One region of the Pandoraea vervacti genome, then DNA from elsewhere that is predicted to be linked to it. Evidence: predicted binding sites of a transcription regulator. Region 1 holds the regulator's gene; the other holds the start of a gene.
What was found. The regulator HrcA, encoded in region 1, represses chaperone genes, less so after heat shock. The targets are predictions, from matches to a motif close to TTAGCACTCNNNNNNNNNGAGTGCTAA.

Region 1 (4,307 bases):
GGGATCATGCGGCCCCAGCGCAAACCAGGCGAGGCCGACGCCGCCTGCGGCAAACGTCACACCCCACTGATTCCCGCCGCTGTTGCCGCCAACCCAGCCGACCAGCGCCGGGGCATACACCGGGCGTACCGCAACCGGCCCCGGCACCCAGCACCAGCGCGCGTCCACATAGGCCCATCGACCGTAGTGATACGGCGCAAAGCCCCACGGCGCGTCGTCCACCCAGGTCCAGCCCCACGGATCGACCCAGACCCAGTGCCCCGTGCGGTAAGGCGCCCAGCCGGACGGCACGTTCGACGGCACCCATACGGCGCCGTAGGTTGGCGTCTCCTGCCACGCGCCGTAGTCGTCCAGACTCTCGAAACCCGTCATGTCGCGCGGCACGTAGCGCGCCGAAACGGAAGCGTCTTCCCGCGCGTCACGCTCGCGAGTCCATTGATCGAAGACATCGGTCGCAAGCGGGCCGGTCTGCTGCTGCGTCAGGTTCTGACCGACGAACGCCACGCGCTGCCCCTGTTGCAGCGGCACCGACGCGCCTTGCCCATAGACCGTGCCCGCGCCGCGCCAGACACTCACGGTCGTCACGCCGTTCGGATCCACGTCCACGCGATATTCACCGGCCTGTGCGGGCACGAACGCCAGATTCGGCGTGTCGATCTCGTACGGTTGATTCGGATCGAAGCTGCGCAGCCGCACGCCCACGGTGCCCTGCGTTACGTTCAGTTGCACATTCTGGTCGGTCACAGCGGACAGCGCGAGGCTGGTCGAAGCCCCCATGCGCACTGCGGTGCCGCCCACGTGCATCTCTGCGCGACTGTTACGGTCGACCCAGACGGCGTCGCCTGTAGTGAGCGGCCGGTTGCGGTTGGCATAGCGCCAGTCGCTGGTGCCCGCCGGGGCATACGTCACCGTGCCGTCGAACTCGCTAAGCCGCGCAACGCGTCCCGGCGGATCAGCGCTTTGCGCTTGCGCCAGTGCGGGCAGCCCCACAACACCGAGCATGCCGAGTGCGCCCAGCGCCAGCCCGGTGCCGAGAGAGCGAACGATCGTCCGCCAGGAAGTCAGGGATCTCATAAACACTCCGGGCCCGTTCAACGGGCACACTGCGCGTGGCTTGCATCCGCCACCTTGTGGGGTTCTGTCCGAATCCTCGCTGCGAGCGTCCGACGCAACATTGCACAACGCCCCCAGCACGCCTGCCACCCCTAGCCATGAACGCATCGAGGAACGCCAGGGTGACACTTCGAGCGTAAGCCCGTCGTGTGTGACCGCGTGTAAAGCCGTGTAAAGGCGTGTAAAGGAATGCTACGAGTTTGTAACTCAGTGATGACTGAGCGCGTTGGAGAGCAACTTGGCGGTGATGTCGACGATGGGGATCACGCGCTCGTAGGCCATGCGCGTCGGCCCGATCACGCCGAGCGTGCCCACGATCTGGCCGTCGACTTCGTAGGGCGCGGTGACTACCGTCATCTCCTCGATAGGAACGAGGCTGGATTCGCCGCCGATGAAGATCTGCACGCCGGAGGCCCGGCTCGACACGTCGAGCAATTGCAGCAGACCTGTCTTGGACTCAAACACGTCGAACAACTTGCGCAGCCGCTCCATGTTCGACGACAGATCCTCCACGCCCAGCAGGTTGCGCTCTCCCGAAATCAAAACGCTCTCGCGTGTGGTGTCGGCCATCGCATCGCTGCCGGCCTGTACGGCCGCTTGCATCAGCGCACTCATGTCCGAGCGCAGGGCGTCGAGCTCACCGCGCAAGTAAGTGCGCACGTCGTCGAAGCTGTGGCCGCCGAAATTGGCGTTCAGATAGTTCGCGGCCTCGACCAGCTGCGCCGGAGAATAATCCTTTTCCGTCAGGATGATACGGTTCTGCACGTCGCCATCGGGCGTGACGATGATGAGCAGCACGCGCTTATCGGACAACCGCAGGAATTCGATGTGACGGAAGGTCTGACTGCGACGCGGCGTAAGTACCACCCCGGCAAACTGCGACAGATGCGAGAGCACCTGTGCGGCAGACGCCACCAGTTGCTGCGGGCCGCCCGGCTGAAGACTCGTTTGCACCTGGGACGCCAGATGGTGCGCGGCCTCGTCGAGCGGTCGCACCGAGAGCATGGTGTCGACGAACAGGCGGTAAGCGCGCGGCGTCGGCACGCGTCCGGCCGACGTGTGCGGGCTCGCTACGAAACCGAGCGCTTCGAGGTCCGCCATGACGTTGCGGATTGTGGCCGGGGACAGGTCGAGTCCCGAATAACGCGAAAGCGTGCGCGAGCCGACCGGCTGGCCATCGGCGATGTACCGTTCGATCAGGGTTTTGAGAAGTGTTTGCGCACGTTGATCTAGCATGGCAAAAATTGTAACGCGAAATGTAGGTACGCGGCGTGCGTCAAACCCCGACGCGAGAACCGCCGCAGGCCGTGCATGCCGATGGTTGCTGTCATCGACTTATGGTGTAATGGCGGCATGAAAACTGGGAGCCCCTTCAAGACCGTGGCGCTCGTCGGGAAGTACCATGCCGACGGCGTCGCCGAACCGTTGCTCACGCTGGCGGCATGCATTGCGCAGCGCGGGCATCACGTCGTCTTCGAGCGTGACACTGCGCACAACATCGGCGCAGGCGCCGATCCGTACGGCACGCTCGACATTCAGGAGATCGCCACTCAGGCGGACGTGGCCGTCGTGGTGGGCGGCGACGGCACGATGCTCGGCGTCGGACGTCAGCTCGCCGCCTCGAACGTGCCGCTCATCGGGGTGAACCACGGCCGCGTCGGCTTCATCACCGACATCCCGCTCGACGAGATGCGTCAGGTCGTGCCCGCCATGCTCGAAGGTCACTTCGAAGCCGAGCAGCGCACGCTCCTGTCCGCACGCATCGAGCGCGACGGCCAGACGCTCTTCGATACGCTCGCGTTCAACGACGTGGTCGTGAACCGCTCCGGGATTTCGGGGATGGTCGAGCTGCGCGTCGACGTGGACGGTCGCTTCATGTACAAGCAGCGCTCGGATGGCCTGATCGTCGCCACGCCCACGGGCTCGACGGCATACGCGCTCTCGGCCAGCGGTCCGATTCTGCATCCGCGCCTGGGCGGCGTGGTGCTCGTGCCGATCGCACCGCACGCATTGTCGAACCGTCCGATCGTACTGCCGGATTCGAGCGACATCGTCATCACCATCACGGGCGGGCGCGAAGTCGGCGCGAACTTCGACATGCAGTCGTTTGCCGAACTGCGTCAGGGCGACAAGATTCTGGTGAGCCGCTCGGCGCATCAGGTGACGTTCCTGCATCCGGTCGGCTACAACTACTACGCCACGCTGCGCCGCAAGTTGCACTGGAACGAGCATATCTCCGACGAAGATACGCCGCAGAACTGACTCCACGCCTTACCCGACATCCCATGCTACGCAGTCTCTCGATTCGCGATTTCGTGATCGTCGATCGTCTCGATCTGGAATTCTCCGCCGGCTTCACCGTGTTCTCGGGGGAGACCGGCGCGGGCAAATCGATTCTGATCGATGCGCTGGCGCTCGCGATGGGCGAGCGCGGCGACACCAGCATGGTGCGCAACGGGCAGACGCGCGCCGACATTACGGCTGAGTTCGCTGCGGACGCCCAGGCGCGTCCCGATCTCGAAGCCTGGCTGCAAGCGCAGGCCCTCACCCTGGAAGAACACGGCGGCGTCCTGCTGCGTCGCGTGCTCGACGCCGGCGGACGCTCGCGCGCCTTCATCAACGGCACGCCCGCCACGCTCGCGCAGTTGCGCGAACTCGGCGAAATGCTCGTCGACATACACGGCCAGCATGCGCATCAGCAACTGTTGCGCCCCGACGCGCAGCGTCGCCTGCTCGATTCCCATGCGGGCGCAACGGCGCTCGCGGCAGACGCCGCCGCGGCTCACAAGGAATGGCGACGTCTCGTCAAGCGCTGCGAAGAAGCGCATGGGCGTGATCGCGAACTGCAGCTGGAGCGCGAGCGTCTCGAATGGCAGACGTCCGAACTCGACAAGCTCAATCCGCACGAAGGGGAATGGGACGAAGTGAGCGCCGAGCACCGCCGGCTCTCGCACGCCGCCAGCCTCATCAACGGCGTGCAGGGCGCGCTCGATGTGCTGGCAGAGGCCGATGGCGCCGTTGTCCCCTCGCTGGGCCATGTCGTGCACCAGATTCGCGAACTTGCCGAGATCGACGCCGCTCTGGCGGATACGCTCGCCGCGCTGGAACCGGCCGAGATCCAGCTTCGCGAGGCGGTCCACTCGCTCACGCATTACGCGCAACGCATCGATCTCGATCCGGAGCGTCTGGCCGTG
Region 2 (4,307 bases), 370 kb from region 1:
ACAATCAATGCGGGCACGCTCGCGCTCATCGCTGGCGGACGGTTGTCGCCGGCGACGACAGTGACGCTGGTCGGCAGTGACGCTACGTTCGATGCTTCCGCCGCCGGCGCGCTCACCCTCTCCGGCTTGTCCGGTGCGGCGGGCACGCGCTTCGCCGTTGGCACGAGCACGCTGACGGTCGATGCTGCGAGCGACGCCACCTACGCCGGCGACCTCACCGGCAACGGGGTTTTCGTCAAACGGGGCACCGGCATGCTGGTGCTCAATGGGACAAGCACCGCTTTTACCGGCACGACCACCGTTGCGGCGGGCACGCTGGAGATCGGCGACGCCGCGCACGCGCGCGCGGTGCAGGGCGGCGACGTCGCGGTCGGTTCCCTGGGCACGCTGCGCGGGCACGGCACGATCCTCGGCAATGTGACCAACGGCGGCATCGTGGCGCCGGGCGGGTCCATCGGTACGTTGAGCGTCGCTGGAAACTACGCGCAAGCGTCGAACGCTACGCTGGCGATCGAGGTCAGCCCGACGACAGCGTCGCTGCTCAAGGTATCGGGCAGCGCGACATTGAACGGCGTGCTGGCGATTACCTACGACCCGGGCACCTATCGGTCGACGCGATACACCTTGTTGAGCGCCGCGAACGGTGTGAGCGGGCGATTTTCCTCGGTGACCGAGGCGGTGTCGGCCGGTGCCGATCTTGGCAATCTGCGCTCCGCCCTGAGCTACGGCGCAAACGACGTGACGCTCGCGCTCAACGATCCGGCATCCGGCGGTCCGGGCGCTTCGGATCCGTCGGGGGGCGTGGTCGTTGCGCCGAAGAACACGAGCGTTTTTACTGCCCTGGGCACGGCAGCGGTGATGAACGCCCAGTCAACGACGGCAGCGGTGCTCGACCAGGCCACGAGGCGGTCCGCAGGGACGGGGCTGTCGAGCGGCGATGCGGTCGCGCACGGCCCCACGGTCTGGGCGAGCGCGACGGGACTTCACGGGCGTTTGTCGGGCGCCGATGGTCAGCCAGGGTTTCAGGAAAACCGTTACGGCTTCCTCGCAGGCGCGCACAAGCGCATGGGGGACAATACCGTCGGGTTGGCAGGCGGCTATTCCCACGCGGATCTCTCGGAGGCGGGCACGGCGAACTCAGGCACGATCGACACCCTGCGGCTGGCCGCCTACGGGAGTCGCGAAATCGGTCCGGTCGATGTTGCGGCCTCGGTAGGTTATGGCCTTGATTTCATGTCACAGAAGCGCCCCTTCGCGGGCATCGGCACAGCGCAAGGCGATCATATCGGGCAGGAGTTCACGGCCGCGGCACAGGCGAGCGCGCCGTTGTCGGTTGCCGGGGTGGCGGTTACGCCGCGTGTCGGCTTGCGCTACGCCTACTTCCACGCCAACGGCTTCGACGAAAGCGGGGCGGGCGGACAGAATCTGCGCGTTGCAACGGACAATACGCGCAGCCTTCAGCCGTTTGTGGGCGTAACGTTCGACAAGGCGTTCGGAGAGGCGTGGCGACCGATGCATGCGCAATTTCGCGCCGCCTATGCCTACGAATTGCTCGATGCAGGACGGGCCATCAACGTGGCCTCGCAGGACGGCACGATTTTCGTGGCCCCCGGCACTCCCCTGGCGCGCGGCTATCTGACGCTTGGCGCGAGCTTCGGCGTGACGCTCGCAAAGCATCTGGACGTCTCCCTCGCCTACGATGCGCTCGTCAACACCGCGCGCGCATCCGCGCAGGCGGGCAGCCTGAAGGTGCGCTACCGGTTCTGAAGTGCCCGCAGATCGAAGCGTTTTCGACATCCGGGAAAACCCCGCGTCTTGAAATCGTAAAACCCCGTCCCTATAATTAGCACTCGTTGGCGCAGAGTGCTAACAACGCCATGAATTCCCCAATATGCAAATGATTGCATATTTAGTTTTGACGATCTCACTGAGAGAAAGAGGAGCTTGTAATGAATCTTCGTCCCTTGCATGACCGCGTTATTGTCAAGCGCCTGGACAACGAAACGAAGACTGCTTCGGGCATCGTGATCCCGGACGCCGCCGCTGAAAAGCCGGATCAAGGCGAAATCCTCGCGGTCGGCCCGGGCAAGCGCGACGACAAAGGCGCGTTGATCGCACTCGACGTGAAGGTGGGCGACCGTGTTCTGTTCGGCAAGTACGCCGGCCAGAGCGTGAAGGTGGATGGCCAGGAACTGCTGGTCATGCGCGAAGAAGACATCATGGCTGTCGTGGCCAAGTAAGTCTGTCCCCCCAGACATCTACGTAAAGAATTCAAGGAGTTAATGCAATGGCAGCTAAAGAAGTCGTTTTCGGCGACGCCGCTCGTTCCAAGATGGTCGAGGGTGTCAACATCCTCGCGAACGCAGTCAAGGTGACCCTGGGCCCGAAGGGCCGTAACGTCGTGCTCGAGCGCAGCTTCGGCGGCCCGACCGTGACCAAGGACGGTGTGTCGGTCGCCAAGGAAATCGAACTCAAGGACAAGCTCCAGAACATGGGCGCGCAAATGGTCAAGGAAGTGGCTTCCAAGACCAGCGACAACGCCGGCGACGGTACCACCACCGCAACGGTGCTGGCCCAGTCGATCGTTCGCGAAGGCATGAAGTACGTTGCCTCGGGCATGAACCCGATGGACCTCAAGCGCGGTATCGACAAGGCCGTTGCTGCCGCCATCGAAGAACTGCGCAAGATCAGCAAGCCCTGCACCACCAACAAGGAAATCGCGCAAGTCGGCTCGATCTCGGCCAACAGCGACACCTCGATCGGTGACTACATCGCCAAGGCGATGGACAAGGTCGGCAAGGAAGGCGTGATCACCGTCGAAGACGGCAAGTCGCTGCAAGACGAGCTGGACGTCGTCGAAGGTATGCAATTCGACCGCGGCTACCTCTCGCCGTACTTCATCAACACCCCGGAAAAGCAAGTCGCGATCCTCGAGAACCCGTTCGTCCTGCTGTTCGACAAGAAGGTGTCGAACATCCGTGACCTGCTGCCGGTTCTGGAACAAGTCGCCAAGGCTGGCCGTCCGCTGCTGATCATCGCCGAAGACGTCGAAGGCGAAGCCCTCGCAACGCTGGTGGTCAACAACATCCGTGGCATCCTGAAGACCTGCGCCGTCAAGGCTCCGGGCTTCGGCGATCGCCGCAAGGCCATGCTGGAAGACATCGCCATCCTGACGGGCGGCCAGGTCATCGCCGAAGAAATCGGTCTGACGCTCGAAAAGGCAACGCTCGCAGAGCTGGGCCAGGCCAAGCGCATCGAAATCGGCAAGGAAAACACCATCATCATCGATGGCGCCGGCGAAGCTGTGAACATCGAAGCACGCGTCAAGCAGATCCGTGCCCAGATCGAAGAAGCGACCAGCGACTACGACCGTGAAAAGCTGCAAGAGCGCGTGGCCAAGCTGGCCGGCGGTGTTGCCGTGATCAAGGTCGGCGCTGCGACCGAAGTCGAAATGAAGGAAAAGAAGGCACGCGTCGAAGACGCGCTGCACGCGACCCGCGCTGCCGTGGAAGAAGGCATCGTCCCGGGCGGTGGTGTTGCACTGCTGCGCGCTCGCGTGGCTGTGTCGGACCTGAAGGGCGCCAACGCTGATCAGGACGCCGGTATCAAGATCGTGCTGCGCGCGATGGAAGAGCCGCTGCGTCAGATCGTCACCAACGGTGGCGAAGAAGCCAGCGTCGTCGTGGCCAACGTGGTCGCCGGCAAGGGCAACTACGGCTACAACGCATCGACCGGCGAGTACGGCGATCTGGTGGAAATGGGCGTTGTGGACCCGACCAAGGTCACCCGCACCGCACTGCAAAACGCCGCTTCGGTGTCGGGCCTGCTCCTGACGACCGACTGCGCCGTTGCCGAACTGCCGAAGGAAGATGCTCCGATGGCCGGCGGTATGGGCGACATGGGCGGCATGGGCGGCATGGGCATGGGCATGTAAGTCTCGCAAGAGACTGCATGACCGGGGTGCCGTAAGGCGCCCCACAGTGTCTGCCTCAGGGAACGGCAACTCAGTCTTCGGACCGGGTTGCCGTTTTTTTTCACCTGGCGGTTTGTTTATCCCTTGATGGGGGAGGGCTTCAGCGGCGCGGTGTTCGCAATTTCTTCCTGCATCCAATCCCAGAACGCGTGAATCGCGCGCTCGCGCGGATGATTTTCCCGCCAGTTCACGTGATATTCGAGGCTCGGCGGAATGCACACGTCACCGATTTGCACCAGATCGCCCGCAGCCAGTGCGTCGCGCACCAGCAAACTTCTTGCGGTGGCAACGCCGTGTCCCGCGAGGGCTGCCCGCAGCAGCAGACCCGAGTCGT

Region 2: a site for HrcA is predicted at 1,844-1,870, ahead of groES (co-chaperone GroES). Genes of this name have one in related genera too.

The regions. Positions count from the first base shown of each region.
Region 1 is NZ_CP010897.2:4,544,054-4,548,360, forward strand. Features, by position in the region: gene UC34_RS26030 (collagen-like protein) at 1-1,074, opposite strand, end outside; gene hrcA (heat-inducible transcriptional repressor HrcA) at 1,321-2,349, opposite strand; gene UC34_RS19725 (NAD kinase) at 2,425-3,375, shown strand; gene recN (DNA repair protein RecN) at 3,399-4,307, shown strand, end outside.
Region 2 is NZ_CP010897.2:4,173,849-4,178,155, reverse strand. Features, by position in the region: gene UC34_RS18145 (autotransporter outer membrane beta-barrel domain-containing protein) at 1-1,767, shown strand, start outside; gene groES (co-chaperone GroES) at 1,950-2,240, shown strand; gene groL (chaperonin GroEL) at 2,288-3,934, shown strand; gene UC34_RS18130 (LysR substrate-binding domain-containing protein) at 4,051-4,307, opposite strand, start outside.